DNA from 4 places in the Rahnella sp. BIGb0236 genome. Region 1 is predicted to be linked to each of the others. Evidence: predicted binding sites of a transcription regulator. Region 1 holds the regulator's gene; each other region holds the start of a gene.
What was found. Region 1 encodes CRP, which controls carbon source genes, mostly activating them, when cyclic AMP is high. Its sites were predicted from a motif close to ATGTGANNNNNNTCACAT; they were not measured.
Positions count from the first base shown of each region.

Region 2: a site for CRP is predicted at 2,590-2,607, ahead of EDF78_RS16470 (YchE family NAAT transporter). Genes of this name have one in related genera too.
Region 3: a site for CRP is predicted at 5,894-5,911, ahead of rhaS (rhamnose ABC transporter substrate-binding protein). Genes of this name have one in related genera too.
Region 4: a site for CRP is predicted at 5,370-5,387, ahead of EDF78_RS14305 (YjcB family protein). Genes of this name have one in related genera too.

Region 1 is NZ_SOAO01000004.1:362,063-369,731, reverse strand. Features, by position in the region: gene EDF78_RS11335 (MFS transporter) at 1-596, opposite strand, end outside; gene EDF78_RS11330 (LysR substrate-binding domain-containing protein) at 790-1,701, shown strand; gene EDF78_RS11325 (OsmC family protein) at 1,703-2,110, opposite strand; gene crp (cAMP-activated global transcriptional regulator CRP) at 2,474-3,106, shown strand; gene EDF78_RS11315 (YccS/YhfK family putative transporter) at 3,168-5,243, shown strand; gene EDF78_RS11310 (aspartate aminotransferase family protein) at 5,440-6,654, opposite strand; gene EDF78_RS11305 (aminodeoxychorismate synthase component II) at 6,789-7,364, opposite strand; gene EDF78_RS11300 (putative adenosine monophosphate-protein transferase Fic) at 7,442-7,669, opposite strand, start outside.
Region 2 is NZ_SOAO01000008.1:33,431-41,099, forward strand. Features, by position in the region: gene oppA (oligopeptide ABC transporter substrate-binding protein OppA) at 1-514, opposite strand, end outside; gene EDF78_RS25975 (hypothetical protein) at 580-714, opposite strand; gene EDF78_RS16470 (YchE family NAAT transporter) at 1,696-2,340, opposite strand; gene adhE (bifunctional acetaldehyde-CoA/alcohol dehydrogenase) at 2,871-5,540, shown strand; gene EDF78_RS16480 (thymidine kinase) at 5,659-6,267, opposite strand; gene hns (histone-like nucleoid-structuring protein H-NS) at 6,890-7,297, shown strand; gene EDF78_RS16490 (NAD-dependent epimerase) at 7,507-7,669, opposite strand, start outside.
Region 3 is NZ_SOAO01000001.1:577,838-585,506, forward strand. Features, by position in the region: gene panE (2-dehydropantoate 2-reductase) at 24-947, opposite strand; gene EDF78_RS02525 (ABC transporter permease) at 1,136-2,158, opposite strand; gene EDF78_RS02530 (ABC transporter permease) at 2,155-3,168, opposite strand; gene EDF78_RS02535 (sugar ABC transporter ATP-binding protein) at 3,165-4,679, opposite strand; gene rhaS (rhamnose ABC transporter substrate-binding protein) at 4,748-5,740, opposite strand; gene rhaS (HTH-type transcriptional activator RhaS) at 6,143-6,961, shown strand; gene aldA (aldehyde dehydrogenase) at 7,157-7,669, shown strand, end outside.
Region 4 is NZ_SOAO01000006.1:163,887-171,555, forward strand. Features, by position in the region: gene malP (maltodextrin phosphorylase) at 1-2,196, opposite strand, end outside; gene malT (HTH-type transcriptional regulator MalT) at 2,519-5,245, shown strand; gene EDF78_RS14305 (YjcB family protein) at 5,497-5,781, shown strand; gene bglX (beta-glucosidase BglX) at 6,176-7,669, shown strand, end outside.

The sequences.
Region 1 (7,669 bases):
CGATAACCGGTTTTCGCGCCGGTACGGGCTTGCGCTTCCGGCGGATTGGGCACAAAAATCACAATCGTTACGGCGATGGCAAAAGCCAGCAATCCGAGAATGGAGAACGATCCGCGCCAGCCAAGATGATCCAGGCTGTAAACCGCAATCAGCGGTCCGGCAGTCATCGCCAGTCCGGCGGAAGACAGCAAAATCGACTGCGCAAAGGTTCGCTTCTCAACTGCGAAATTAGACACTACCGCTTTGGCGCAGGACGCAGGATAGCCGGAATGGCCGACGCCGGAGAGAAACCGGAACGTGACCAGTAATCCCAGGCTGAGGCCCAGCGTTCCGAAACACAGCGCGAAGCCGCCCAGCAAGAACAGCGACATGCCGAGCACTTTTTTGTAGCCGAACCGGTCATTCAGCCAGCCCGCGGGGATCTGAAACAGCGAATAGGCCAGGAAGAAAATGCCGGTGATATACCCCAGCTGTTCAGGTTGCAGATTAAATTCGCGCTCGATGGGCAGCAGCGCAAAGCCCATCACTGTTTTATCGATATACACCACGGCGTAACCGACAAATAGCAGGAAGATCATCAGGGAACGACTTTTCATAGCGGATATCCCTTTTTGTTATCACCACGTCAGATTTTCTCACTGCCGGATGAATCGTAAAATGCGACATGCGTCACGTAATCAACTGAATAACAACATATTATTTTTCTCAATCCTGACGCTATCAGCTTTACAGCCTGACCATAAGATGCAATTTTTGGGCGGGTGATGCTTTTTACTGATAGGGATCGTGATGCGCTATTTGCCGAAATTACAGCAACTGAAGGTTTTCCAGCAGGTTATCCGCAGCGGCAGTATTCGCGGCGCGGCGCGGGCGTTGAATCAGTCACAACCGGCGGTCAGCAGAACATTGCGTGAACTGGAACAAACGCTCGATACGCAGTTGATTGTGCGTGGTAATCAGGGGATGACGCTGACCGAAACGGGGCGTGCATTTGCGCAGCGTATGCAATTTATCCTCGAAGAACTTGAGCGCGCCGCCGATGAAATTCGCCAGATCGAACAATATTCGCAGGGCTCCGTCGCCATTGGATTTTCATCGCTGCTGGCGCTGACGGTTTTTCCCGGACTGGCAGGAGAATTTAAGACGCAGTTTCCGCAGTCCAAACTGCTGATCAAAGAGGGGCAACTTTCCACGTTGTTACCTGCACTGCGCGAAGGGAAACTGGATTTCGCGGTCGGCACCGCCGGACCGGGATTTCCGCTGGAAGATCTGGTGCGTGAGCCGCTGTTCAGCGCCCCTTTCTGCGTTATCGCCCGGCGTGGACATCCGCTGGCAGACGCCACAACTCTGGCGGAATTACAGGATGCGCGCTGGCTGTTGCCCGAAACGGATATGGGGTATTACCAGCAAATCAGGATATCGATGGGAGGATTTCATCAGCCGGCAGCGGAAATGCCGGTGCATACAGATTCGGTGGTGTGCGGGCTAAATATGGTGTTGCAGTCTGATTATCTGACCATTGTGGCGCGGGCGATGAAAGCGCCGTTTGGGCTGGAAGAAAGGTTGAGTGTGCTCAATATCGATACCCTGCCGCAGGCAGAATACTGTGTGCTTTACTCGCAAAAATCGCCGCTGACGTTTGCCGCGCGGCGATTTTTGGATTTATTGCGCAGCCAGTGCCACGCGCATGACTGGTCGTAACTTATTCGACGCTGATCACTTCAAAGCTGTGGGTGATGGTGGCCGCTTTACCCAGCATCAGGGACACGGAGCAGTACTTTTCGGCAGACAGGCTGACCGCACGCTCGACAATCTTATCGGTGAGATCTTTACCGGTGACGATGAAATGCAGATTGATGTGCGTGAATAAACGCGGTGCTTCTTCGCGGCGCTGCGAGGTCAGTTTCACTTCACAATCGCGCACGTCGTTGCGACCTTTTTGCAAAATTGACACCACATCGATCGCGCTGCAACCGCCCGCAGACATCAGCAGCATTTCCATCGGGCTGGGGGCTTTATCGCCCGCGTTGCCATCCATTGAAATCTGATGCCCTGACGCTGACTCACCTAAAAATGTCAGCCCTTCAACCCATTTAACACGTGCGTGCATGAACTATTCTCCCGGTGAATAAACTTGTCGATATCCGCTCTCAGAGTACCCTTTCACCTAAAATCTGGCAACGTAACCCGATCGCCATCATGCTGAAGCGAGACAACAGAAGACAGCATCACAAACCTGTGCTACAAACAAAGCCGAAACATACTTTCCAGTGAATTGCGGTGACGGTTTTCGCGGTTTAAGAACAGAACCCACGGTGATAACAGCAATAAACAGGCTGTTGCACTCCGACACCCGCTTGCAGCATTTCTGGGGAGTTATATGCTGAAAGGGCGCTTTTTACGTTGAAGTGCCGTACAGGGAACTCTGAGCCCTGTGATTTTGGGCAGCGATAACAACAGAGGATAATAGCAAATGGTTCTCGGCAAGCCACAAACAGACCCGACTCTTGAATGGTTCCTGTCTCACTGTCATATACATAAGTATCCGTCTAAAAGTACGCTGATTCACCAGGGTGAAAAAGCCGAAACGCTGTACTACATCGTGAAAGGGTCGGTTGCCGTCCTGATTAAAGATGAAGAAGGCAAAGAGATGATACTGTCCTACCTGAACCAAGGTGACTTCATCGGCGAGCTGGGACTCTTCGAAGAAGGTCAGGAACGCAGTGCCTGGGTACGTGCTAAAACTGCCTGCGAAGTGGCTGAAATTTCGTATAAAAAATTCCGCCAGCTGATTCAGGTAAACCCGGATATTCTGATGCGTCTTTCCGCGCAGATGGCTAACCGTCTGCAAGTGACGTCAGAGAAAGTCGGCAACCTTGCCTTCCTCGACGTAACAGGCCGTATCGCTCAAACCTTGCTTAATCTGGCTAAACAGCCTGATGCAATGACCCATCCGGACGGGATGCAAATCAAGATCACCCGTCAGGAAATCGGCCAAATCGTCGGTTGTTCACGTGAAACAGTCGGACGTATTCTCAAAATGCTGGAAGATCAGAGCCTGATCTCCGCACACGGTAAAACGATTGTCGTTTACGGCACACGTTAATCCCTCAAAAATCGGCGCGGCAGAACACTGTCGCGCCTTTTTTATGGGCTAAGCTTTACCCATGACGCTATGGCGAAGACTGTTTTACCATCCTGAAATAAATTACGCGCTGCGCCAGACGCTGGTGTTGTGCCTGCCTGTCGGCATTTGCTGGCTGTTCGGCAACCTGCAAATGGGTCTGCTTTTTTCACTCTGTCCGGCCTGTTGTAACGTCGCCGGTCTGGATACCCCGCACAAACGCTTTTTTAAACGCCTGATGATCGGCGGTTCACTCTTTGCTGTGAGCAGCATTCTGCTGCAACTGATGCTGGAAAACTGGCACATTCCCCTGCCGCTGATCATGCTGTCTCTGGCCCTGTTGCTCGGCGTCACCGGCGAAATCAGCCCGCTGCATGCGCGTCTGTTGCCCGGTGCGCTGGTCGCCACCATCTTCACGCTGAGCATGGCCGGGATCCGGCCGATGTGGCAGGCACCGGTGTTATTTGCCGCCGGCACCGCCTGGTACGGATTGTTTAACTGGTTATGGTTTCGTATCTCCAAAGAACAGCCGATGCGCGAAACCCTCAGCCAGCTTTATCTGCAACTGGCGGATTATTTCGAAGCCAAATACAGCCTGCTGACCCAACACACCGATCCCGAAACCGCCCTGCCGCCCTTACTGGCGCGCCAGCAGAAAGTCATCGACCTGATTGCCCTGCTCTACCAGCAACTGCACATGCTGCCGCAGCACGGGCATCATCATCACCATAAGCGGCTGTTTCAGCGTTTTCAGGTCGCGCTCGATTTGCAGGAGCACATCACCGTCAGCCTGCATCAGCCGGAAGAAGTGCAAAGGCTGGTGGAAGAAAGCCATGCCGAGGCGGTGATCCGCCGCAACGCGCAGGTGATTTCTGCGCGGCTGCGGGTGATCGCCGACGACATTCTTTATCACCGGTTATCCGGGCGTTTTACGATGGCGAATGAACTGGCGGCGCTGGAGAAAATCGCCGCGCGCACGCCGGACAATCCGGTCGGTCAGTTTTGTTATTACCATTTCAGCCGCATTGCCCGTCTGTTACGCACACAGCGCCCGTTGTACAAACGTGACCTGATGAACACGCAGCCGCGTCTGCCCTTCTGGCCCGCGCTGAAAAGTTATCTCTCGTTCAAATCCGTCGCCCTGCGTAACGCCGCCCGTCTGGGCATTATTCTGGCGATTGGCAGCAGCCTCGGTCTGTTTTTCAATCTGCCCAAACCGTACTGGATTTTGCTGACCATCATGCTGGTCAGTCAGAACGGCTATAACGCCACGCGCGTGCGGATCCAGCACCGTGCGCTGGGCACGCTGGCCGGATTACTGATTGCCTCAGGATTGTTAAAACTGGAGCTGCCGGAAGGCACCACGCTGTTATGCATGCTGCTGATCACCTTGTTGTCGTATACGGTGTTGCGTAAAAACTACGGGCTGGCGATGGTCGGTATGACGGTGACGGCGGTTTATACCCTGCAATTGCTGGCGATGAATGGCATACATTTTCTGGTGCCGCGTCTGGTGGATACGCTGATCGGCTGCGCACTGGCGTTCGGTGGCACCATCTGGCTGTGGCCGCAATGGCAAAGCGGTTTGCTGCGCCAGAATGCGCATCAGGCGCTGGAAACCTATCAGGACGCCATCCGGCTTTTGCTTGAGGAAAACCCGGACACCGCCAAACTGGCGTACACCCGTATGCAGGTCAATCAGGCACACAACAAGCTGTTCACCTCACTGAATCAGGCCATGCAGGAACCGGGTTTTAACTCGCATTATCTGGCGGATATGCGTCTGTGGGTGACGCACAGCCAGTTCGTGGTCGAGCATATCAATGCGATGACGATCCTTGCCCGCGAGCATTACATGCTGCCGGAGGCGCTGGCGACGGAGTATTTACAGACCTGTGAAATCGCGTTGCAGAGCTGTCAGCAACGTCTGCTTTACGACGGACCGGGCAGTGAAAACAACCTGTTTAACGCACCGGAGCTTCACCCTGACATGCCGCTGACGGAGATGGAACGTCATCTGCGGCGGGTGATTTCGCATCTCAGCGTGATGCATACCATTTCGTCACTGGCGTGGAAGCAGAGGCCGCATCATGGGATCTGGCTGACGCGGAAGGCGTGATTTATAACTCCCTCCCCTGCGAAGGGGAGGGTTGGGGTGGGGTATTAAAGTCGGCTTAATTGTCTGGGTTGCCCTCAAACCAACACCCCATCCCAGCCTTCCCCTCGTGAAAGGGGAAGGAGCAAAAGCAAAACCGTTCAGCCATTGCAGGATAGAAGTAAAACGTCGATCGGACCCTTCGCAGCGGGAGGAACAGTCAGCCTGCGACCTTTGCTACCGCTTTCTCAAACCTTTCCATCCCCTCTTCAATATCCGCGAAGTCGATCACAAGCGATGGCGCAAACCGCATCACGTTCGGTCCGGCGACCAGCATCATCAGCCCGCAGTCGGCGGCGGCGGTATGGAATTCTCCGGCGCGGTTTTTATATGCATCGGAAAGCTCAGCGCCGATCAGCAGACCCTGACCACGGAACTCGCTGAAGATGTGATATTTCTGATTGATGGCCTCCAGCGCGCTGATAAATTTCTCGCGGCGTTCATTGATACCGGCCAGCACCTCAGGCGTATTGATGATGTCCAGCGCGGCTTCGGCGACGGCGCAGGCCAGCGGGTTTCCGCCGTATGTGGTGCCGTGTTTGCCCGGCTCCATCACCGAGGCTACGTCTTCGGTTGCCAGCATGGCGGAAACCGGGAAGCCGCCGCCCAGCGCCTTGGCGGTGGTCAGAATGTCTGGCGTCACGCCGTAATGCATATAGCTGAACAGCTTACCGCTGCGCCCCATGCCGCTTTGTACTTCATCGAGCACCAGCAGCGCCTGATGTTTGTCGCAAAGCTCGCGCAGACCTTGCAGGAATTCCGGGGTGGCGGACGTGACACCGCCTTCGCCCTGAACAGGTTCCACGACAATGGCGCAGGTGTGATCGTCGATCACCGCTTTTACGGCGTCCAGATCGTTAAACGGCACGTGGACGATGTCAGCAGGTTTCGGGCCAAAGCCGTCGGAGTATTTTGGCTGACCGCCCACGGAAACCGTGAACAGCGTGCGGCCGTGGAAGGCGTTATGGAAAGCGATGATCTTACTTTTGTACGGGCTGTGGCGGTGCGAGGCGTAGTAACGCGCCAGCTTAAAGGCGGCCTCGTTGGCTTCCGCTCCGGAGTTGGCGAAAAATACGCGGTCGGCAAAGGTAGCGTCGATCAGCTTCTGAGCCAGGCGCAGTGCAGGTTCGTTGGTAAACACGTTGCTGACATGCCACAGGGTTTCGCCCTGTTCGTGTAACGCTTTTACCAGTGCCGGATGGCAATGCCCGAGCGCCGTTACCGCGATACCGCCCGCGAAATCAACGTATTCGGTGCCCTGCTGATCCCAGACACGACTGCCTTTACCTTTAACAGGAATAAATTTCGCAGGTGAATAAACCGGCAAAATCACTTTGTCGAACGTACCCCGATCTACCGCTGATTTTTCTGCCATAACCCTTCGCCCTTACTGATAGTGATGTGAAAATATAATCATAAAATATGCATAAAAAATCACACGCAGGCAAACAGAAATCGCACCTGATGGGTAAGTAATTTTTGCAGCGATGTTAACGAGGAATTAAACGGTTAGATTTTAAGGAAATTATCCAGAAGCTGATGCCCCTGCTCGCTCAGAATGCTTTCGGGATGGAACTGAACCCCATGCAGCGGCAAGGCGTTGTGCATGATGCCCATAATGTCGTCGCGACGGCCATCCCGTTCCGTCCATGCCGTGACATCAAAACAGTCCGGCAACGTTTCCGGCGCCACCACCAGCGAATGATAGCGGGTGACAGTCAGCGGATTGTTCAGCCCGCTGAAAACGCTTTTACCGGTGTGGCGGACGGGCGAAGTTTTACCGTGAATGGCCTGACGCGCCCGCACGATGTTTGCGCCAAATGCCTGCGCCATCGCCTGATGCCCGAGGCACACGCCGAGGATCGGCATACGGTCAGCAAAATGAGTAATGGCTTGCAGGGAAATACCGGCCTGATCCGGTGTGCACGGGCCGGGAGAGATCACCAGATGTGACGGGGCAAGCTGTTCGATATCGGTGAGCGTCAGTTGATCGTTACGCATCACTTTTACCTGCGCGCCAAGCTCGCAAAAATATTGGTAGAGGTTGTAAGTGAAGGAGTCGTAGTTGTCGATCAGCAGCAGCATAGCGTACCCGGTAAAAGTGAAAGAATTTACCGGGCAATTCTACGCAATTTTCCGTTCAGGCTTCAGCTTTATGTCGATCAATGTTCATCGTGGATTTCGCTGACGACGTCATTGAAAATCGCCACCAGATCGGTTTCATCGCCAAACACGGCGGTTTTATTGGCCGCCAGCCAGCGGTCACGATCGACTTTCGCCCATTCAATGTCGTAACCGGCGTGGATCACCAGTTGCTCGATGAAAATCCTCAGCGCGCGCCCGTTGCCCTCACGGAACGGATGCAACAGATTCAGGCCGGTGTAGTAATG
Region 2 (7,669 bases), on a different contig from region 1:
TATGGTCGTCAATCGCTTTCACACCCAGAGTATCAGGGCTTTTCTTACCGCTGATGATGTCATCGATGTTTTCGATGTGACCGTATTGCAGGTAGCTTTCATACGGAGAGGCTGTTTTTGGATCAGCCAGACGCTGCCAGCTGTAGACGAAATCCGCCGCGGTGACAGGGTCGCCATTTGACCATTTTGCATCCGGACGCAGGTGGAAGGTCCAGACTTTAAAATCTTTGTTGTCCCAGGTGGTAGCGACGCCCGGGATCACACTGCCGTCTTTGCTGTCGGTATTCACCAGACCTTCCAGCAGATCACGGATTACGTTGGATTCCGGTACGCCTTCGACTTTATGTGGGTCCAGGGACTGAACTTCAGAACCGTTGTTACGCACCAGCTCCTGTTTAGCCGCCAGTGTCACGCCTGCAGGCACATTCGCCGCGAATGCGTTATTGATGGAAACTGAGCTCACTGCAGCAAGAATGCAGGCAGCCAGCAGATTTTTTTTTGTGATGTTGGTCATTGTATTTCAACTCCAGTTTTTATTATGAACTTGCACGCTGGGGTGCAAGATAAACCCTTGCTGGGTCAATGGGTTTCAAAAGCAGGAACGAATTGCTCAAGAAAAGCCCCCCATGTTGTTGCCACCCGCAGATGGCTGTCCCCTATTACTGCACGTGTTACCTGATAATGCGCTTGAAACGTCTGGCTGTTGTTCGCCATGCGGTTTCCGGGGTCGTTAAGGATGACCCCACTCCATTAGATCCACCCCGTGCGCAATAAAACTGCATTTCACCGCGCACCAGGTAATCACATACTGTTATTCCGAACCTTAACAATATTATTTTCTTATTCGCCCGACTTAGGGCAACAGAAAGTCCTTCGCGGTTAAGCGCCCGAAATCAATTAATCAGAAGAAAAGCTGAAGAGTTGTTTTGCTGAACAGACAGAGTCAACAGCAGGCCGTGCAATGTCGTCAGCGCAATACCCGGCTTTCTTTTCGCAAAAAGCAGGTGAGGATAATTTTGTGGCAGGCAATGCGACACGACACTCTCCAAAAACAAATGAAATGGCTTCTATCTTTCTGTCTCTAGCAAGATTCATTCTCACTTAGAGCATTCCGCTTAACAAAATTCCATTTTTGAAGGCGATTTGAAAATTATCAGAAGCCTGATACCGGCGCCAATAAATTTTGCAAATTTGTTACGCAATTCTCTTTTACCGGTTACAGACCGTAAAGCACCCCGGTTGAGTAATACTTAGAACGCCGGCCCAAACCGTTGTATTACATCATCTTTATATCAGGTTGTGGCGCGAAATTCAGGTTGCGGGCTGCTCAGGAAGCATCCTGATACAATCAGTTAACATTCTGAGGTTTTCAAGGATAAACACCTGTTAACTGCTGTATTAACACTAATAACATCTCGATACGGCATGCACAAGCCTTACAGAATGATGTGGATAAATTAGCGCCAAAGCGGGCAATAAAGAGGGGGGTTTAGCGAAATATTCGCTAAGTTTATTAGAAGAAATGAAGACTTGGATTAAAAAGAAGAATGAGACAGGGCTTTACGCCACATTTGGGTGCAATCGCTCTTAATTACGTCATTAGCTGCACTATATTAATGCATTGCATTATAAGGAAGGGTAATAATTATCACGGAAATCCATAAGTGTTTCCGTGATAATTCGGGGACTAAGGGATTAAAGCAGGCCGGGGAAAATCGCTTTAATGCCTGTCACAATAAATTCAATGCCCAGAGACATCAGTAACAGTCCCATGATACGGGTAATAACGTTAATCCCGGTTTGACCCAACAGGCGAACCAGTAAAGGTGCCGCCCGGAACAACAACCAGCAGCAAAACGCAAAGAAGATAATGGCCAGCGTCAGCCCCAGCAGATTTGGCCAGCTGTGATAGCGCGAACTCCAGACAATCGTCGAGCTGATCGCACCGGGTCCGGCCATCAGCGGCAGCGCAAGAGGCACGACACCGACATTTTCACGGATCGCGGTTTCTGATTTTTCCTGCTTGTTCTGTTTATCTTCACCGAGTTTACCGCTGATCATCGACATCGCGATCGTCACCACCAGAATGCCGCCCGCGATGCGGAACGAATCAATGGAGATGCCGAAGAGGTGTAAAATCGCGTCGCCCAGAAAAAGTGCGGTCGACAATATAATGGCTACCGACAGGTTTGCCGTCATATTGGTTTTATTGCGCCCTGCTGCCGCCTGATAACTGGTCATGCTGATGAACACGGGCAAAATCCCCACAGGGTTGACCAACGCAAACAGCCCGACAAAGAATTTGATATACCCTGAAAAATCTAATAAAGATTGGCTCACGCAGAACTCCGCACAATTATGCCAGCAGATGAAGGTTTTGATGGGCGCTAATGTACTGGAATTGCAGTAAAGGCGCCACGCCGATTCACAACTTTTATCACCAGAATTTGATTAAAAAGCAGTGAATACCACTTTTGTTAAAACAGCGTAATTTTAACGACACAAATCACAGATAAATTGTATTCAATTTGAGCAAATTTGATAATCAATCGCACTTACCCCATGCTGAAAGGTGTCAGCATTATGGTTTAGTGATCCAGATCAAATTAACCCTGCCCACAAATAGGTAATCTCAGTGCATAGTCACTCAGCGGTACTTGTAGAACAAATGTTCATTTATGTCGCCGGATGACAACTTTTTGACTACACAGGTGCTTCATTACTGAAAGCTCTTTGAGCAAATAAAGAGACAAAGACAACACATTGAGAAATCTAGCTTTAATTAGTTTCTCACGGTGACTGATAGCAGGTCTATACTAGTCTTTGGCAGGTTATTTACTAAAAGAGTTTAACTTTATCAGGAGAGCATTATGGCTGTAACAAATGTCGCTGAACTGAACGCACTCGTCGCTCGGGTCAAAAAAGCACAGCGCGAATATGCCAACTTCAGTCAAGAGCAAGTCGATAAGATTTTCGCTGCCGCCGCCCTGGCTGCTGCCGATTCTCGAATTCTGCTGGCAAAACTGGCTGTTGAAGAATCCGGAATGGGTATCGTCGAAGACAAAGTGATTAAAAACCACTTCGCCTCTGAATATATCTACAATGCCTACAAAGATGAAAAAACCTGTGGCATCCTGGGTCAGGATGACACTTTCGGTACCATCACCATTGCAGAGCCAATTGGTCTGATTTGCGGTATCGTTCCGACTACCAACCCAACTTCTACTGCGATTTTCAAAGCGCTTATCAGCCTGAAAACCCGTAACGGCATCATCTTCTCCCCACACCCACGTGCTAAAAATGCAACGAACAAAGCTGCGGATATTGTTCTGCAAGCCGCCATCGCTGCGGGTGCGCCAAAAGACATCATCGGCTGGATTGATGAACCAAGTGTAGAACTGTCTAACCAGTTAATGCATCACCCTGACCTGAACCTGATTCTGGCAACAGGCGGCCCGGGCATGGTGAAAGCAGCTTACAGCTCTGGTAAACCAGCCATCGGCGTTGGCGCGGGTAACACCCCGGTTGTCGTTGATGAAACTGCAGATATCAAACGTGTCGTGGCTTCCGTTCTGATGTCCAAAACCTTCGATAACGGCGTTATCTGTGCGTCTGAACAGTCCATTATCGTGGTTGAATCTGCTTACAACGCAGTTCGCGAACGTTTCGCTTCCCACGGTGGCTACATGCTGCAAGGGAAAGAACTGAAAGCGGTTTCAGACATCATCCTGAAAAACGGCGGCCTGAATGCGGCAATCGTGGGTCAGCCAGCGGTGAAAATTGCTGAAATGGCCGGCATCAAAGTGCCAGCAAATACCAAAGTGCTTATCGGTGAAGTCAGTGTTGTTGACGAATCTGAACCTTTCGCACATGAAAAACTGTCCCCTACCCTCGCGATGTACCGCGCGAAGAATTTTGAAGATGCGGTCTCTAAAGCAGAGAAACTGGTAGAAATGGGCGGTATCGGTCACACCTCTTGTCTGTACACTGACCAGGACAACCAACCAGAACGTGTTAACTATTTTGGCAACAAAATGAAGACAGCACGTATTCTGATCAACACCCCGGCTTCTCAGGGTGGTATCGGTGACCTGTACAACTTCAAACTTGCTCCTTCTCTGACGCTGGGTTGCGGTTCATGGGGTGGTAACTCCATCTCTGAAAACGTCGGTCCTAAACACTTGATCAACAAGAAAACTGTAGCGAAGCGAGCAGAAAACATGTTGTGGCATAAACTTCCGAAATCTATCTACTTCCGTCGTGGCTCTCTGCCAATCGCACTGGAAGAAGTGGCGACCGATGGAGCAAAACGCGCCTTCATCGTGACTGACCGCTACCTGTTCAATAACGGTTACGCTGACCAGATCACCAGTGTTCTGAAAGGCCACGGTATTGAAACTGAAGTCTTCTTCGAAGTGGAAGCGGATCCAACACTGAGCATTGTTCGTAAAGGTGCTGAGCAGATGAACTCCTTCAAACCAGACGTCATCATTGCGCTGGGTGGTGGTTCACCGATGGATGCGGCCAAAATCATGTGGGTCCTGTACGAACATCCGGACACTCAGTTTGAAGATCTGGCTCTGCGCTTTATGGATATCCGTAAACGTATCTACAAGTTCCCGAAAATGGGCGTGAAAGCGAAAATGATCGCCGTCACTACCACTTCAGGTACTGGTTCAGAAGTCACACCGTTCGCTGTGGTGACTGACGATGCGACAGGTCAGAAATACCCACTGGCTGACTATGCGCTGACCCCGGACATGGCTATCGTTGATGCCAACCTGGTCATGAACATGCCGAAATCACTGTGTGCTTTCGGTGGTCTGGATGCGGTGACTCACGCACTGGAAGCTTACGTTTCTGTACTGGCAAACGAATATTCAGATGGTCAGGCTCTGCAGGCGCTTAAACTGCTGAAAGAAAACCTGCCAGCCAGCTACAAAGATGGCGCTAAAAACCCGGTTGCCCGTGAACGTGTTCACAACGCGGCGACTATCGCAGGTATCGCGTTTGCTAACGCCTTCCTTGGGGTTTGTCACTCAATGGCCCACAAACTGGGTTCTGAGTTCCACATTCCACACGGCCTGGCTAACGCCATGTTGATTTCCAACGTTATCCGTTATAACGCCAACGATAACCCAACTAAACAGACTGCTTTCAGTCAGTATGACCGCCCTCAGGCGCGTCGCCGTTACGCAGAAGTTGCCGACCATTTAGGTCTGGGCGCACCTGGTGACCGTACTGCACAGAAAATCCAGAAACTGCTGGCATGGTTGGATGAAATCAAAGCGGAACTGGGTATCCCAACCTCAATCCGCGAAGCAGGCGTTCAGGAAGCTGACTTCCTGGCTAAAGTAGACAAACTGTCTGAAGATGCTTTCGATGACCAGTGTACCGGTGCTAACCCACGTTACCCACTGATTGCTGAGCTGAAACAAATCCTGATGGATACTTACTACGGCCGTGAATTCAGCGAAGATGTTGCAGAAGAAGTGGTTATTCCTGCGCCAAAAGCTGAAAAGAAAACCAGCAAAAAATAATCTGCTGAGATTCTGATAGTAAAAAACCCGCTGAAAAGGCGGGTTTTTTTATGCGTCATACTGACAATGCTGACAATGCTGACAATGCTGACAATGCTGACAGGGGATTTTAAAAGCCTCAGAGAAGCGGGTCATTATCCTTTATGTCTAACGCGGCCATCGCTTCCTTGTAGTGTCTGCGACACACAGACACATAGCTTTCATCCCCCCCGATAACGACCTGTGCACCATCGTGCAGAGCATTGCCCTTTTCATCGAGTCTCAGGTTGCGGTTTGCCTTACGGCCACAATGGCAGATGGTTTTAAGCTCAACCAGCTTATCCGCCCACGCCAGCAAATATTCGCTGCCTTCGAAAAGCTCCCCACGAAAATCTGTGCGTAAGCCATAACAGAGCACCGGCACGTCTAAATCATCCACCACATCCGTGAGCTGCGAAACCTGAGTCTTAGTAAGGAACTGACACTCATCAATCAGGACGCAACTCAGACGCTGTGAACGGTTCTCCTGAGCGACCAGGTCAAAGAGTTCAGTATCTTTATTGTAGAGTTCTGCAGGCGATGACAGGCCGATGCGTGAACTGACTTTGCCCACACCAAAGCGGTGGTCTAATTCGGCAGTGAGTACCAGCGTGCGCATACCACGTTCTTGATAATTATATGAAGATTGCAACAACGAGGTGGATTTACCGGCATTCATCGCCGAGTAATAGAAATAAAGCTGAGCCATGAAGGAGTGACCCCATAAAGTAATGGATGGCGTAAATTTTCGGCGTGCATTGTACCACATGCCCGGCAGTCGATAACAACGCGCGTCATCTGGGTAATCCGCAACGGATACAACCGTCTCATTTAAAAAAATCACAGAAACTTACAATCAAAAATTATAATGGCATGGAACAATATCTTGTTATCACCTCGCCTCAATACCCGTAAAGACCGCATTTCTTATATGCAAATACCGCAGGGTTATTGGTTTGTCTATACATTCATCCTGATGAATAGAATGCTTTATCACAGAGAAGCTTTTGAGGCAGTGCGGCCTTAGTGCCCTGTTTTTCCATATCCTTACATAACATAACTTCACTTTGCGTTTAAATTTGTGAACAATCGCAGGCTTATAAAACAGCATACGTAACGCAACAATTACCCCCGACTGAGTATTGAAAATAGGGTAATCCCCCTCAGATAAATAGCGTGAATGGACCTGGCTATATTTACCCTTCCGGAAACGTTATTTGCTTTAAATGCGTAAATTAAGGTCAGGTAAACAAATTGGCTATTGCAGAATACAGAAGAGCATTCTATTATTAGCCAAACGCCCCCCACCAATATAATTTGAGACTAGTATAATGAGCGAAGCATTAAAGATTCTGAACAACATCCGTACTCTGCGCGCACAAGCGAGAGAATGCACTCTGGAAACTCTGGAAGAGATGCTGGAAAAATTAGAAGTTGTTGTGAACGAGCGTCGCGAAGAAGATTCTCAGGCAGCTGCTGAGATTGAAGAGCGTACCCGTAAACTGCAACAATACCGCGAAATGCTGATTGCTGACGGCATCGATCCAAATGAATTGCTGCAAACTATGGCAGCGACTAAAGCAACCGGTAAAGCTAAACGTGCTGCACGTCCGGCTAAATACAAATACGTTGATGAAAACGGCGAAAACAAAACCTGGACCGGCCAGGGCCGTACTCCAGCCGTGATCAAAAAAGCAATCGAAGAGCAAGGCAAATCACTGGACGATTTCCTGCTGTAATTGCCCGTATTAACCCTCGAGTTAATACTAAAAAGCCCATCTTTATGATGGGCTTTTTGTTTTTAATAGGCTGTCATATTCTTCTGACAAATACAAAAAATGCAGATAAAACACCCGCCACCGTCAGGGAATTAAATATCCATAAGATTTAACTGATTCCATAAAAAAAGGCCGCATCAGCGACCTTTCTGTAAGCAAAACATTCCGACTTACACCTGATAAAAGTCCCGATACCAGTCAACAAAACGCTGTACGCCCTGCTCAACCGGCGTCTCAGGCTTAAAGTTAATGGCTTTGGATAATGGCGCAGTATCCGCACTGGTTTCGTGTACATCGCCGGGTTGCATTGGCAGCATATTCTTCGCTGCTTCA
Region 3 (7,669 bases), on a different contig from region 1:
AATAGCACCCGTCCAGAGAGAAATTATTCCTGCTTTAACTTTTCCTGATACACACACAGATGCGTATACGCCGCCTGCAACAACGGAATATTGATCCCGACACGCGTGGCGCGCTCGACCAGATCACCAATAATCTGGTCGGCTTCGATTGGATATCCCTGCATCATATCGCGGTACATGGAGGAGGTCTGTGGTGAGTTTTTATCGGTTACCGCTTCCCTGACTTTTGCCACCGCCGGCGCGCGTTCCGCGTAGCCAAAGGCTTTCATGGTGGTCAGCGCCTCGGTGACAATAGCCTGGGCGAACTCTGTGCCGCCTGGCGCAGACGCCACCTGACCGATATTGCCACGCATGGTGCAGGTGATGGCGCCGAAGCTCGAGAGCAGCAGCCACTTCTCCCACAAATCCGTGATAATCGTTTCAGACAGCACGGCGTCGATATCGGCACGTTGAAATGCCTCGTCGACTTTCAGAATACGTTCGGTTTTTTCGCCTGACAGCTCGCCGTAAATAATCTGGTGCATTGGCGTCATCTGGTGAATATGCCCGTCGGCATCAAGCGTGGCGTTGATTTTACATAAGCCGCCGATCAGGGCGTGTTCACCGAAACGCAGACTCAGCGTCTCCATGTGTTTCATCCCGTTAAGTACCGGCATCACCATGGTGTTTTCACCGACAACCGGTGCGATATCTTTCATTGCCGCTTCCAGCCCGAAACTTTTTACCGTCAGCAAAATCAGGTCATAAGGCCCGGTCAGCTGCGATGCCTGTAAGACATTGGGCTGGAAATGGAAATCACCGTGCGGACTGTGAATGGTCAGCCCGTCCTGCTGAACGGCCTGCGCCCGTTTTTCACGTAAAAGAAACGTCACATCCTGCCCGGCCTGTGCCAGCCGCGCACCAAAATATCCGCCGGTCGCACCAGCTCCCACCACCAGAATCCGCATATATTTTCCCCATTGTTCAAGACATTCAGAAATAAACCAGTAAGTTTTAAACTACGGGAGGAGGGCTGCGGGAAGCAAGCATTGCTGAAAAGAAATGAAATGTCAGTATGAATATGGCGGGTGTAAAGTCGGTACAAATGTGGGATGAGAATGTAACTCCCCCGCCCGAAGACGGGGGAGTTACACCGCTATTTCCCCCGCGCCAGCACCTTGCGGTACAGCACCGGCAGTGAAATCACCACAATCAGCATCGCACCGACAATCACCGACATCACAATCCCCGGCACATTCAGCAGGCTGAGACCGAAGGTCAGCAGCCCCATCAGGAACGCTGCGATAATCACCCCGGTCATGCTGCCGGAACCGCCGAGCACGCTGACCCCGCCGAGCACCGCCATGGTGATCACGCTCAGTTCCCAGCCGAGCGCCAGCGTCGGACGCGTGCTGCCGAGCCGTGAGGTCAGCAGCACCGCAGCCAGTCCGGACATCACCCCGACCAGCACAAACAGTGTCAGGTTGTGGCGTTTCACATTAATACCGGAATACCATGCGGCGACCGGATTGTTGCCGATGGCATAGGTGCGACGGCCGAAGTTGGTTTTATGCAGCAGGAAATAGAACACTGCGCCGAGTACCAGGAACAGCGCGAACTCAAACGACAACGGCCCCCAGACATACCCCTGACCAAACCAGGCAAAACTGGCGGGATAGTGGTTAAGTGACTGGTCACCAAGCAACACATAGGTGATGCCGCGGAACAGGCTCATGGTCCCGATGGTAATGACGATAGAAGACAGATTCAGTCGTGTGACCAGCAGGCCGTTAATTAATCCGCACAGCAACCCCACGCTCAGCCCGACGCCCACCAGTGCTGGCGTCGGTAACCCGGCCTGCGCGCAGAATCCCATAATGGTGGAACTCAGCGCCATGGTTGACGCGACCGACAAATCGATTTCGCGGGCGATAATCAGCATCGCCATCGGCAGAACGATGATGGCTTTTTCGGTGAAGTTAAAGGTCGCGTCCGACAGATTCCAGATATTGAGGAAATACGGCGAGGCGAAGGCGTTCACCACAAACACCAGCAGCGTCACCAGCAGCAGGAAACCTTCCCAGCACATCAGACGGCGGAAGAACGGCGTCACCGCCATCGGTGCGTTCCCGGCCGGAGAGGTCTGCGGCGTGTTGCGCGACGTTAAGGTCTTGTTCATGATCTTACCCCGGTATTAGTTCGCACAGGCTGGACGGCAGGGGAGTGGCGCAGGATCAGCCGTCCTTTACGTTTGTTGGCGCGTTCGTTGAGGATCACGGCGATGACAATCACGCCGCCGGAAATGGCCATCTGCCAGAACGGTGAGACTTCAATCACCGGCAGGGCGTTGTTGATGACGCCGAGGAACAGCGCGCCGAGCAGGCAGCCGACCACCGAGCCGATGCCGCCCATGGTGCTGATGCCGCCGATCACGCAGGCTGCGACGATCTGCAACTCGAAACCGTTGGCGACGTCTACGTAGGCGACGGCGAAACGTGAAATCCACAGATAGCCGCAGAATCCGGCCAGCGCGCCGGAAAGGCAGAAGCTGACGAACTGCATTTTGCCCGCGTTAATGCCGGTGTAATACGCCGCGGTGGCGTTACCGCCTGCGGTATATAAAGCGCGACCGGTGCGGCTGTAACGCAGGAAATAGGCCACCAGAATCAGAGCGGCAATCGCGCACCAGCCGAGCAGCGGCAGGCCGATAAAGGTGGCGCGCGGCAGACTGAGGAACTCCGGGCTCATCTGATGGGCGTTAATCCAGCCGCCGTTTGAGAGCAGGAAGATAATGCCGCGATAAATGCTCATGGTGCCGAGCGTCACCACAATCGGCGGAATACCGACTTTCCACACCAGCAGCCCGTTAATCGCGCCCATCACCAGCCCGAGTACCGTCGCCAGTAAAATCAGCGACCACACCGGAATATGCGGATAGTGGAAGTTAAGCAGCGCGACGATCATCCCTGTCAGCGCCAGATTGGCGGCCATCGACAAATCGATCCCTTTGGTCAGCAACACCATCATCTGGCCGAGCGCCAGAATGATCAGAATCGAGGTGTCGTTAAACATCTCAAGCAGGTTGCCCGCGCCGACAAACTCCGGCGAACGCGCACCGACGCCGAGCACCATCAGCACGATGACCACCGCCAGCAGCAGCTCGCGGTATTTCAGCAGGTTTTTGATCATGCTGCCTCCTCGCCCGCGCCACTGGCCGCGCTGACAATCATTTCTGCGGTTGCCTCACCGGCATTGAATTCCGCCACCATCAGCCCTTCGTGCATCACGATGATGCGATCGGCCATGCCCATCACTTCCGGTAATTCAGACGACACCATAATCACTGCCAGCCCGCGCCCGACCAGTTCAGACATAAACTGATGTACCGCCGCTTTTGAGCCGATATCAATGCCTTTGGTCGGCTCATCGAGAATGATGATGTCCGGTCTGGTCGCCAGCCATTTGGCGATCACCACTTTTTGCTGATTGCCGCCCGACAGCGTGCCCACGGCTTGTTTCCAGCTGGAGGCCTTGACCTGCAACCGTCTGGCGTAATCATCGGCCAGCGCCCACTCTTTTTTGTCATTCAGCACGCCACGCGGATTGAGCTGGCTGAGCTGCGGCAGACTGATGTTCTGACTGATCGGCAAGTCAATGATTGCGCCTTGTTTCTGGCGCTCTTCCGGCACGTACACAATCCCCGCCCGGATGGCCTGAGAAGGGCGCGAAAAATGGTGTTCTTTGCCGTGGATCAGAATTTTTCCACCGGCGGGATGCGTGACGCCAAACAGCGCCTGCATCAGTTCGGTACGCCCCGCGCCGACCAGCCCGTAAAAGCCGAGGATTTCGCCCTTGCGCAGCGAAAAATTAATGCCCGCAAACTCGGTCGGATGGCTGAGGTTTCGCACTTCCAGTACCGTCTCGCCCGGTTCACAGTTCACTTTCGGGTAAGCCTGACTGACTTCACGACCCACCATCATGGTCACCATCTGCTGTTCGCTGATGTCGCTGATTTTGCCGGAACCGACATAACTGCCGTCGCGCAAAACCGTGTAGTAATCGGAGATAGAGAAAATCTCGTCGAACTTGTGCGAGATAAACAGGATGGCTTTGCCTTCGCGTTTCAGGCGTTCAACTATCTGATAAAACTCAACGATTTCATGCTGAGAAAGTGCCGCCGTCGGCTCATCGAGGATCACCACCTGCGCATCAAATGACAGGGCGCGGGCAATCGCCACCATATGGCGCTGCGCGATGCTTAACTCCTTCAAAATGGCGTGCGGATCGATATTCACTTCCAGACGGGTCAGAATGTCGCGCGCCTGCTGATGCATCGCCGGCCAGTTCAGACGTCTGAACAGCCCGCGATAAAGATAATGGCCGACGAAAATATTCTCGGTGACGGAGAGCTCGTCAAACAGCACGGTTTCCTGATGGATCGCGGTGATCCCGACTTTATGCGCGGATTCGGGATTCGGCAGTTTGATCGGAATCGCTTTATAACGCAGTTCGCCTTCTTCCGGCTGATAAATGCCGGTCATGACTTTCACCAGCGTCGATTTTCCCGCGCCGTTTTCGCCAATCAGGGCGGTTACTTTTCCCGGATACAAATCCACGTGAACGTTATTTAACGCCCTGACACCCGGAAAGACTTTGCTGATGCCCTGTAAGGACAGCAGCGGCGTCGATGAATCAGTCATGTCGTTTCCCCTGTCTGGCTAAGCACAACAAAACGGCCAACCGGCGCACCGGTCAGCCGCATTCAGGATCAGAAGATTTTGGAGAATTTGTCGATGTTGCTGGCGTCATAAACAAAGGGTTCAGCCATGGCGCCGCTGCCGTCAGCATCCAGTTTCACCTTGCCTAAACGCCCCATGCTGGCTTCGGTTTTGGTGGCGGTGCCTTTGACCAGATCGTCGGCCAGATACGTTGCGGCGTAGCCCAGATCAATCGGGTTCCAGATGGCAAAGCTTTTAGTTGCGCCGGATTTCACCGCACCCGCCATTTCAGACGGCAGACCCAGACCGGTCACGTACACTTTGCCGATTTTGCCCTGATCTTTCACCGCCTGCGCGGCCGCCACGATACCGACGGAAGAAGGGGAAATAATCACTTTCAGATCAGGATAGGATTTCAGCAGGCCAATGGTTTCACGGTAGCTTTTATCTGACAGATCATCGCCATAGGCGACGGTCACCAGATTGACGGAAGGATACTTAGGCAGCACCTTCTTCATCTCGGCAATCCACAGATTCTGGTTGGTGGAGGTCGGCGTGGCGCTGAGAATGGCCACATCGCCTTTCTCCACATTCAGGGCTTTCAGCGCGTAGGCGGCCAGTTTGACGTTGGTTTCACCAATCAGCGCGTTGTTAGACGGATTAAGGTGGATCTGGCGGCCGTCTTTGGCGACCCCGGAATCCCACGACACCACTTTGATGCCGCGCTGCATGGCTTTTTTCAGCACCGGTACCAGCGCATCCGGGTCATTGGCGGAGACCGCAATGGCATCGACGCCCTGCGCAATCAGGCCGTTCAGCACTTCGATTTGGGCTTCTGCGGTGGTGGTGGTCGGGCCGGTATAAATCACTTTCACATCGCCCAGTTCTTTGGCGGCCTGTTGTGCGCCGACGTTGGCCGCTTCAAAAAAACCGTTGCCCAGCGATTTTGCCACCAGCGCAATTTTCACTTCTGCCGATGCCGCGCCTGCCATAAGGATACTGCTCGCGATCAGGGTAAGGCTCAGTACGTGTTTTAATTTCATTGTGTGTACTCCGCATAAGTCCGCATAAAGTTTAACGACCAAAAAAGTTGCCGACGCGCCAGGCGCATGATCACGACTCTAGGAGGTTGCTGACAGACTGACCTTTCCGCGAGTGCCAGTTGAGGGCGAACTATGGCAAAGAAGCAAAGGTTTAAGCGAACAACCTCACAAATTGATAACAATCTTGTTTCGGTCATGCCAAACGTTCCGAAAAACACAGATTACCGGTTTCTGAAAGCCGTACTGAAAACAGGCGTAAAGCTAAGCGGTACGCCGGATTGCGCCGGATTGCGTAAGGATATAAATGTTTTGTTCAAAAGCGGATGGCTGATCACAGTTTCAGCCCGATGGCTGCCCCGGTGCCGACTAAGATATTACGATAATGTTAATAAGGAGTCGGAAATGACCGTGTTACGCAGTAGTGAGTATTTTCCCTCAGGAGATTTCCCGGTCACCATTGAACCCCGTTATCCGCAGGAAACCTTTCCTGAACACCATCATCAGGATTTCAATGAAATCGTGCTGGTCGAACGGGGAACGGGCACCCATGTGTTTAACGACCAGCCGCTGATCCTCAGTGCGGGCAGCGTGTGTTTTGTCCGCCACTGCGACCATCATCTTTATGAAGACACGGAAAACCTGCATCTGACCAATGTGCTGTACCGCAGCCCGAATGCCTTTCGCTTTCTGAACGGCGTCAGTGATCTGCTGCCGCAGGAAACCGATGGCATTTATCCGGCGCACTGGCGCATCAGCCCGAACCAGATTGTGCAGGCCAAAACGCTGATTGACCTGCTGGCGCGAAAACCTGCCACCCGGTTGCCGGAATCACAGGCGCAGCAGGAGTTGTATTTCATGCAGCTGTTATTGTTGCTGCGTAAAGGCAGCCGTGATGTCGGTTATCGTGGGCAGGGCGGCGATCTGAATAATGTGCTGGACTGGATGAACGAACATTACGATGAGGAAATCGACTGGCCGCAACTGGCGGCGCAGTTTTCCATGTCGCTGCGTACCTTGCACCGGCAGATGAAACAGCAAACCGGCTGTACGCCACTGAATTACCTTAACCGTCTGCGTCTCCTGAATGCCCGTAATATGCTGCGTTTCAGCGACAGCCCGATCACCGAAATCGCCCACAATTGCGGCTTCTGCGACAGCAATTACTTCTCCACCTTGTTCAAACGCGAATTTGGCTATGCGCCACGAAGCGTTCGCCAGTAGTCCCTCCCCGTATTTTGCAAAATTGTTATGTCGGACAGTCCGAACATGACATTTTTGCCATTTCTCAAAATTAAATGGCAATCACGGAAAGGTAAAAACCAGACGGATAGAACAGGCTGTTAAAACTTCACAAAAAAGAGCTTTTTTATTAACAACTCGTTCATCACCTCTATCCGTACCTGGGAGACCCTAGACATGAGCACAGTTCAGAAACGTATGTACATCAACGGCGAATTCGTTGAAAACACCGGCGGAAAGTGGATTGACGTTGTGAATCCGGCCACAGAACAGGTGATTTCACAAATCCCTGAAGGCTCAGCAGAAGACGCTAAAAAAGCCATTGATGCCGCCGAAGCGGCGCAACCCGGCTGGGAAGCGTTGCCAGCGGTTGAACGCGGCGTATGGCTGCACAAAATCGCCGCAGGCATCCGCGAGCGCGAAGCCGAACTGACCGAAACCATTATTGCGGAAGGCGGTAAAACCTACGGTCTGGCGCAAACCGAAGTGCTGTTCACCGCCGATTATCTCGATTACATGGCGGAATGGGCGCGCCGTTACGAAGGCGAAATCATTCAGAGCGACCGTCCGAACGAAAATATCTTTGTGTTCCGCAAAGCCATCGGCGTGACCACCGGTATTTTGCCGTGGAACTTCCCGTTCTTCCTGATTGCCCGCAAAGCCGCACCGGCGCTGATCACCGGTAACACC
Region 4 (7,669 bases), on a different contig from region 1:
GAGCATCAGGCTGAACGCCTGCTTGTCACCATCGCTGAAGAAGCCATTTTCCAGTTCTTTAAGGATCTTATCCAGATGCTTGTCTTTCTTACGGATTTTCAGCGGATCGTAGCCTTTGGCCTGCAAGGCTTTTACCTGATCGACGGTATTGCCGAAGATGAAGATGTTGTCTTCCCCGACCTCTTCGGCGATCTCGACGTTCGCGCCGTCGAGCGTGCCGACGGTCAGCGCGCCGTTCAGCGCCAGCTTCATGTTGCCGGTGCCGGACGCTTCTTTACCGGCAGTCGAAATCTGCTCGGACACGTCAGCCGCCGGGATCATCAGTTCAGCCACGGACACGCGGTAATCCGGGATAAACACCACTTTGATGCGGTCGCGGACCCGCGGATCGTTATTCACTTTTTCCGCCACCTTGTTGATGGCGTAAATGATGTTTTTCGCCAGGTAATAACCCGGTGCGGCTTTCGCGCCGAACAGGAAGACGCGCGGCACCATGTCCATGTCCGGGTTATCGCGCAACTGGCGGTACAGCGACAAAATGTGCAGCAGATTGAGATGCTGACGTTTGTATTCGTGCAGGCGTTTGATCTGCACATCGAAAATCGCGTCCGGGTTGAGCGTCAGCCCCATGACGTTTTTGACGTAACCGGCCAGTTTGATTTTGTTCTGGCGCTTAATCGCCTGATAACGCTGACGGAATTTTTTATTCTCCGCAGAACTTTCCAGCCCTTTCAGCGCATCGAGATTGTTCACCCATTCGGTTTTCAGCGTGTCGTCAATCAGCGCAGACAACGCCGGGTTGCACTGTTTCAGCCAGCGGCGTGGCGTGATGCCGTTGGTGACGTTATGGAATTTGTTCGGCCACAACTGGTGATATTCCGGGAACAGATCTTTCACCACCAGCTCGGAATGCAGCGCCGCGACACCGTTCACCGCAAAGCCGCTGACCACGCACAGATTGGCCATGCGTACCTGTTTGTTCTGGTGAACTGACAGTTTCTCCCACACCGCTTTGTCGCCCGGCCACTGTTTTTCGACCACTTTTTTGAAGCGGGCGTTGATGGCTTTGATCAGCGAGAAATGGCGCGGCAGCAGGCTGCGCACCAGTTTTTCATCCCAGCACTCCAGCGCTTCCGGCATCAGCGTGTGGTTGGTGTAGGCAAACGTCTGGCTGGTGATCGCCCAGGCGGCGTCCCATTCCAGCTGGTGTTCGTCGAGCAAAATACGCAGCAGTTCAGGAATGGCGATGGTCGGGTGCGTGTCGTTGAGCTGGATGACTTCGAATTTCGGTAAATCTTCAATTTTGCGGCCGAGGAAATGATGACGGCGCAGGATATCGCCGACGGAACAGGCGCACTGGAAATACTGCTGCATCAGGCGCAGGCGTTTACCGGCGTCATGATTGTCGTTCGGATACAGCACTTTGGTGAGCTTCGCGGCATCAATGCCTTTCTGCTCCGCTTTGAGGAATTCGCCGTCGTTAAACAGCGTCAGGTCAAACGGATGCACGTCGGTGGCCTGCCACAGACGCAGCGGCTGGGTGACCCCGTTTTGGTAACCGACCACCGGCAGATCCCAGGCTTCACCGCGCAGGGTGAACGCCGGATGCCACTGTTCTGCGCCCTTTTCGTTTTTCGTCAGCTTGCCGCCAAAGGCGACATCGACGGACAGCGAGCTGTTGTGGCGGAACCACGGATAGCTTTCGCGGTGCCAGTTATCCGGCGCTTCCTGCTGTTTGCCTTCGCTGAAGGACTGACGGAATAAACCGTACTGATAATTCAGGCCGTAGCCCGTCGCCGGTTGCCCGACGGTAGCCATCGAATCGAGGAAACAGGCCGCCAGACGGCCTAATCCGCCATTCCCCAGCGCCGGATCGGTTTCCTGCTCCAGCACGTCAGCCAGCTCGACGCCCTGTTCTTTCAGCGCCTGACTGACCGTGTCATACCAGCCGAGATTAATCAGGTTATTCGCGGTCAGGCGCCCGATCAGGAATTCCATCGAAATATAGTTAACGTGGCGCTGCGGCTGTTTCGTGGCTTCTGGCGCGGGCTGCGCGCTCAGTTGTTCGGATAATGCGGCACTGGTGGCCTGCCACCACTGATGCGGAGTCATATCCTGTGCCTGTTGCAAACCGAACCCCTGCCACTGGCGTTTCAGCGCGGCTAAAAACTGTGTCTTATCCAAAGTCACCTGCATCACATGCCTCTTTATCCGGAAATTTGTTGGGAAAGTCTGATGTTGATTATCACTATGCTGACGCGTGTGTCGGTGAGCAGCATCATCCCGCCAAAGATTAGGCAGGGAGGAGAAACGGGGCGTAGCCGGAGGAGACGGGGCATCAGGGCGAATGCCCGAAAATTTGTATTAAGAAGTGTGATGCAGAGCAACTTAACGGCATGTAAAAACGTAACATTCTTGCAATCAATGTTTCAAAGGAGGACTTTAGAAAAAGTGATTAATTACACGCTGTGAAATAAATAACGCCCCTTCTGTCTTTCTGTCAAAAGAATCGAAAAAAATGCTGATCCCGTCAAAATTGAGCCGCCCGGTGCGGCAGCAAAATACAGTGGTTCGCGAGCGTCTTCTGACCAGGCTCTCGACTGCGCCCAATTATCGTCTGACCCTGGTCGCCAGTCCGGCGGGCTATGGTAAAACGACACTGGTGGCGCACTGGGCAGCAGGTAAAAGCGATCTCGGCTGGTATTCTCTTGATGAAAGCGACAACCAGCCGGAGCGGTTTGCCAGCTATCTGATTGCGGCGGTACAGCAGGCGTGCGGCGGACATTGCGTGAAAAGCGAGGCGCTGAGCCTCAAACATCAGTACGCCAGTTTACCGGCGCTGTTTGCCCAGCTTTTTGTCGAGCTTTCCGACTGGCATAGCCCGCTGTTGCTGGTCATTGACGATTATCATCTGATTTCCAATGACGCCATTCATGAAGGCATGCGTTTTTTCCTGCGTCACCAGCCGGAGAATCTGTCGCTGGTGGTGCTCTCGCGCACCCTGCCGCCGCTGGGCATCGCCAATATGCGTGTGCGGGATCAACTGCTGGAACTCAACGCCTCGCATCTGGCGTTTACTCATCCCGAAACCCAGCAGTTTTTCGATAACCGGCTGAAAGACCCGATTGATCAGGCAGACAGCGGACGCCTTTGTGATGAAGTCGCAGGCTGGGCCACCGCGCTCCAGCTGATCGCCCTGTCGGCACGCCAGTCCTCCCACTCTTCACAGCATTCAACCCAGCAATCCGCGCGCAAACTGGCCGGACTCAATGCCAGTCATCTGTCGGAATATCTGGTGGATGAAGTGCTGAATCGCGTTGACGCGCCGACCCGTGACTTTTTACTGCGCTGCTCGCTGCTGCGCTCAATGAATGATGCGCTGATCGTGCGCCTGACCGGCAGCGAAAATGGTCAGCAGCGTCTGGAAGAACTGGAGCGTCAGGGATTATTCATCAACCGGATGGATGACAGCGGCGAATGGTTTAACTTCCACCCGCTGTTTGCCACTTTCCTGCGCCAGCGTTGTCAGTGGGAACTGGCGACCGAACTGCCCGCCATTCACCGCGCGGCGGCAGAAGGCTGGCTGGCGCAAGGCTTCCCCGCCGAAGCCATTCATCACGCGCTGGGGGCGGAAGACACCAATATGCTGCGCGATATTCTGCTGCAACATGCCTGGTCGTTGTTCAATCAGAGCGAACTGGCGTTGCTGGAAGAGTGTCTGGCGGCGCTGCCTTACGACCGGCTGATCCAGAACCCGAAACTGGTGTTGTTACAGGCGTGGCTGGCGCAAAGTCAGCACCGTTATGCCGAAGTGGAAGCCTTGCTGGTGCGCGCGGAAAGCGAAATGCAGCAGCGCAATATCGTCATGGAACAGGAACTGGCGGCGGAATTTGATGCCCTGCGCGCGCAGGTGGCGATCAACGATGGCCGTCAGGATGAGGCGGAAAAACTGGCCGCCGACGCCCTGCGTTATCTGCCGTATGAAAGTTATTACAGCCGCATTGTGGCGACGTCGGTCACCGGCGAAATCCAGCACTGCAAAGGCGATCTGACCCGCGCCCTGCCGCTGATGCAACAAACCGAACAGATTGCCCGCCGACACGAGGCCTATCATTACGCCCTCTGGGCGCTGTTGCAGCAGAGTGAAATCCTGATTGCACAGGGCTTTTTGCAGGCCGCGTTCGAGATGCAGGATCGCGCCTTTGAACTGGTGCGCGAACAGCATCTTGAGCAGTTGCCGATGCACGAATTTTTACTGCGTCTTCGTTCACAACTGCTGTGGTCGTGGTCGCGCCTTGATGACGCCGAAGAAGCCGCCCGTCAGGGTCTGAGCGTGCTGACTAACTTCCAGCCGCAACAACAGTTGCAGTGTCTGGCGATGCTGGCGAAATGCTCGCTGGCGCGTGGTCAGCTCGACAATGCCCATCATCATCTGCAACGCTGCGAAACGTTGCTGAAAACCGGTCAGTATCATATCGACTGGCTGACCAATACCGACAAGCCGCGGGTGATTTACTGGCAGATGATCGGCGATAAAACCGCGGCGCGGCAGTGGCTGCAACAGGCGCGCAAACCCGACATGGCCGACAACCATTTCCAGCAAGGCCAGTGGCGCAATATTGCCCGCGTGCAGATTTTGCTGGAGAAGTTTGATGAAGCCGAAGTGGTGCTTGATGAACTGAATCAGAACGCCCGCCAGTTGCGCCTGACCAGTGATCTCAACCGTAACCTGCTGCTGAGCAATTTGCTGTACTGGCATACCGGCCGCAAAAGTGATGCCCAGCGGGTGCTGATTGAAGCCCTGACGCTGGCGAACCGCACCGGTTTTGTCAGCCATTTCGTCATTGAAGGCGAAATGATGGCGCAACAGCTGCGTCAGATGATCCAGCTCAATCTGCTGCCGGAACTGGAACAGCGTCGCGCCCAGCAAATTCTGCGCGAAATTAACCAGCATCATCGCCATAAGTTTGCCCATTTCGACGAAGGCTTCGTGAACAAACTGCTGACCCATCCGCAGGTGCCGGAACTGATCCGCACCAGCCCGCTGACTCAGCGCGAATGGCAGGTTCTGGGGCTGATCTACTCCGGTTACAGCAATGACCAGATTGCCGGTGAGCTGGACGTGGCCTCCACCACCATCAAAACGCACATCCGAAATCTGTATCAGAAACTGGGCGTCGCACACCGTCAGGAAGCGGTGCAGCAGGCGCAGCATCTGTTACAGGTCATGGGGTACGGCGCGTAAATTCCCTTCAACAATCCCGGTGATATTTCTACTTTTCATAACACATCAGCGAAATAAGTTGATGTGTTATGCCTATTTTTCATTAGCGAACATTTTTCGCTCAAAAATAAAATCCGGTGATATAATGTGACCATCATCACATTTTTGTAATTCACCATTTCTTCAGTAAAGCCCGGTGCCAACCCGTTGTCGCAGCCTTCCGGCTGATTGTGGCTTCGCGCAAGCGGCTGTAGTGAGTAAGGATTTTATCGATGGGTACATTAACTGCCGGGATTTTAATGATGCGCTGGGAACTGCTGAGCGCCTTTTTGATGTTCTGCACCAGCCAGCTGAATATTGTGTGTCGCCAGTCCAGCCGGAATACCATGGCTTTCGTTTGCAGTGGTGTCGGTCTGACCGTGACCTGCTTCTTCGTCATGAGCCTGATGGGCATGAGCTACGATGCCGCCGCCGTGGCGCAATTCTGGGTAAACACCAAAGACGTCTTCTTTGACGTGATGAGCAAAACCCCGACCGATATGTCTTACTACTATTAATCCGATGACCTGAACGGTTATTGCGAATTATGCCCGGGCAGAACAATGCGTTCTGCCTTTTTTATTGCCTGTCCTTTTCCCTGCCGCCGCATTGATGTTTATTTGTTCAGCGGTATATCACCTAATCCTAAATTTAAAAATTTGCGTGGCATATCGACTGTCTTCTTGTATCTGTCATGCGGATTACCTGTAAATTGCAGGCTGTCCCGAAGGATAAAAAGATATTGTGCGCAGGCCATAAACTATTCATTGCTAATAGTTGAACGGTCGTATTAGATTCTCACATTATGTTTTTCTTAGAATGATCATTGCTTTGTTTGCTTCAGGCTGCTGAATTTTCTCTGATTTGGCTCCCCTGCTTATGGCTGAAGGAATTCCGATGAATACGCATCACATGCTTGGCGCGTTCGTGTTACTGGTAAGTTCTGCTTCTACATTTGCCGTTGAAACAACGGGTATCCCTCAGGATCAGGTAAAAGAGCGCAACGCGTTCATTGCCGACCTGATGAAAAAAATGACCCTTGATGAAAAAATCGGTCAGCTGAATCTGGTGACTGTGGGGACGGATTATCCGAAAGAAGCCATCATGGCCGATATCCGCGCCGGTAAAGTCGGCGGTGTGTTTAACACGGTGACCAAACCCGATATCCGTCGTCTTCAGGACGAAGTGAAATACAGCCGCCTGAAAATCCCTCCTTTCTATGCCTATGACGTGGTCCACGGCCAGCGCACGATTTTCCCGATCAGCCTTGGCCTTGCCGCCAGCTGGGATATGCAGGCCGTCGCCACCAGCGCCCGTATTTCTGCGCTGGAAACCGCCGCCGATGGTCTGAACATGACCTTCTCGCCGATGGTGGATATCACCCGTGATCCGCGCTGGGGCCGTGTGTCCGAAGGCTTTGGCGAAGACACCTACCTGACCTCGCGTCTCGCTCATGAAATCGTTACCGGTTATCAGGGCAAAGACCCGTCTGCGCCGGACGCCGTGATGGCTAACGTCAAACACTATGCGCTGTACGGTGCCGTCGAAGGTGGCCGCGAATACAACACCGTGGACATGAGCCTGACCCGCATGTTCAACGATTACATGCCGCCTTATAAAGCAGCAGTCGATGCCGGTGCCGGTGGGGTGATGGTGGCGCTGAACAGCGTGAACGGCATTCCTGCCACCTCAAACACCTGGCTGCTGAAAGATATCCTGCGCGACGACTGGCAGTTCAAAGGCCTGACCGTCAGCGACCACGGCGCCATCGGCGGGCTGGTCAAACACGGCGTGGCCGAAGACGATCGTCAGGCGGCCGCCATGGCGCTGAAAGCCGGTGTCGATATGGACATGGCCGACAATATGTACGGTAAGTACCTGAAAGGTTTACTCGCCGACGGTCTGGTCAGCCAGCAAGACATTGACCGTGCCGTGCGTGACGTCCTGGCCGCGAAATGGGACATGGGGCTGTTTGTCGATGAATATCGCCATTTAGGCCCGCAGTCGAGTGACCCGGCAGACACCAACGCTGAAAGCCGTCTGCATCGTCAGGAAGCCCGCGAAGTGGCGCGGACCTCGCTGGTGCTGCTGAAAAATAGCAACCAGACATTGCCGTTACAGAAAAAAGGCACCATTGCCGTGATCGGCGCGCTGGCTGACAGCAAACGCGACGTGATGGGGAGCTGGTCGGCAGCCGGTAAAGCGGCACAGGCCGTGACCGTGTTGCAGGGCATGAAAGACGTGCTCGGCGATCAGGGCACTATCCTGTATGCGCGTGGCGCGAACGTCACCAACGATCAGGGAATGGTGGATTTCCTCAACTCTTACGACAAACAAGTGATCAACGATCCGCGTAAACCGCAGGAAATGATCGACGAAGCGGTGAAAACGGCGGAAAAATCTGAC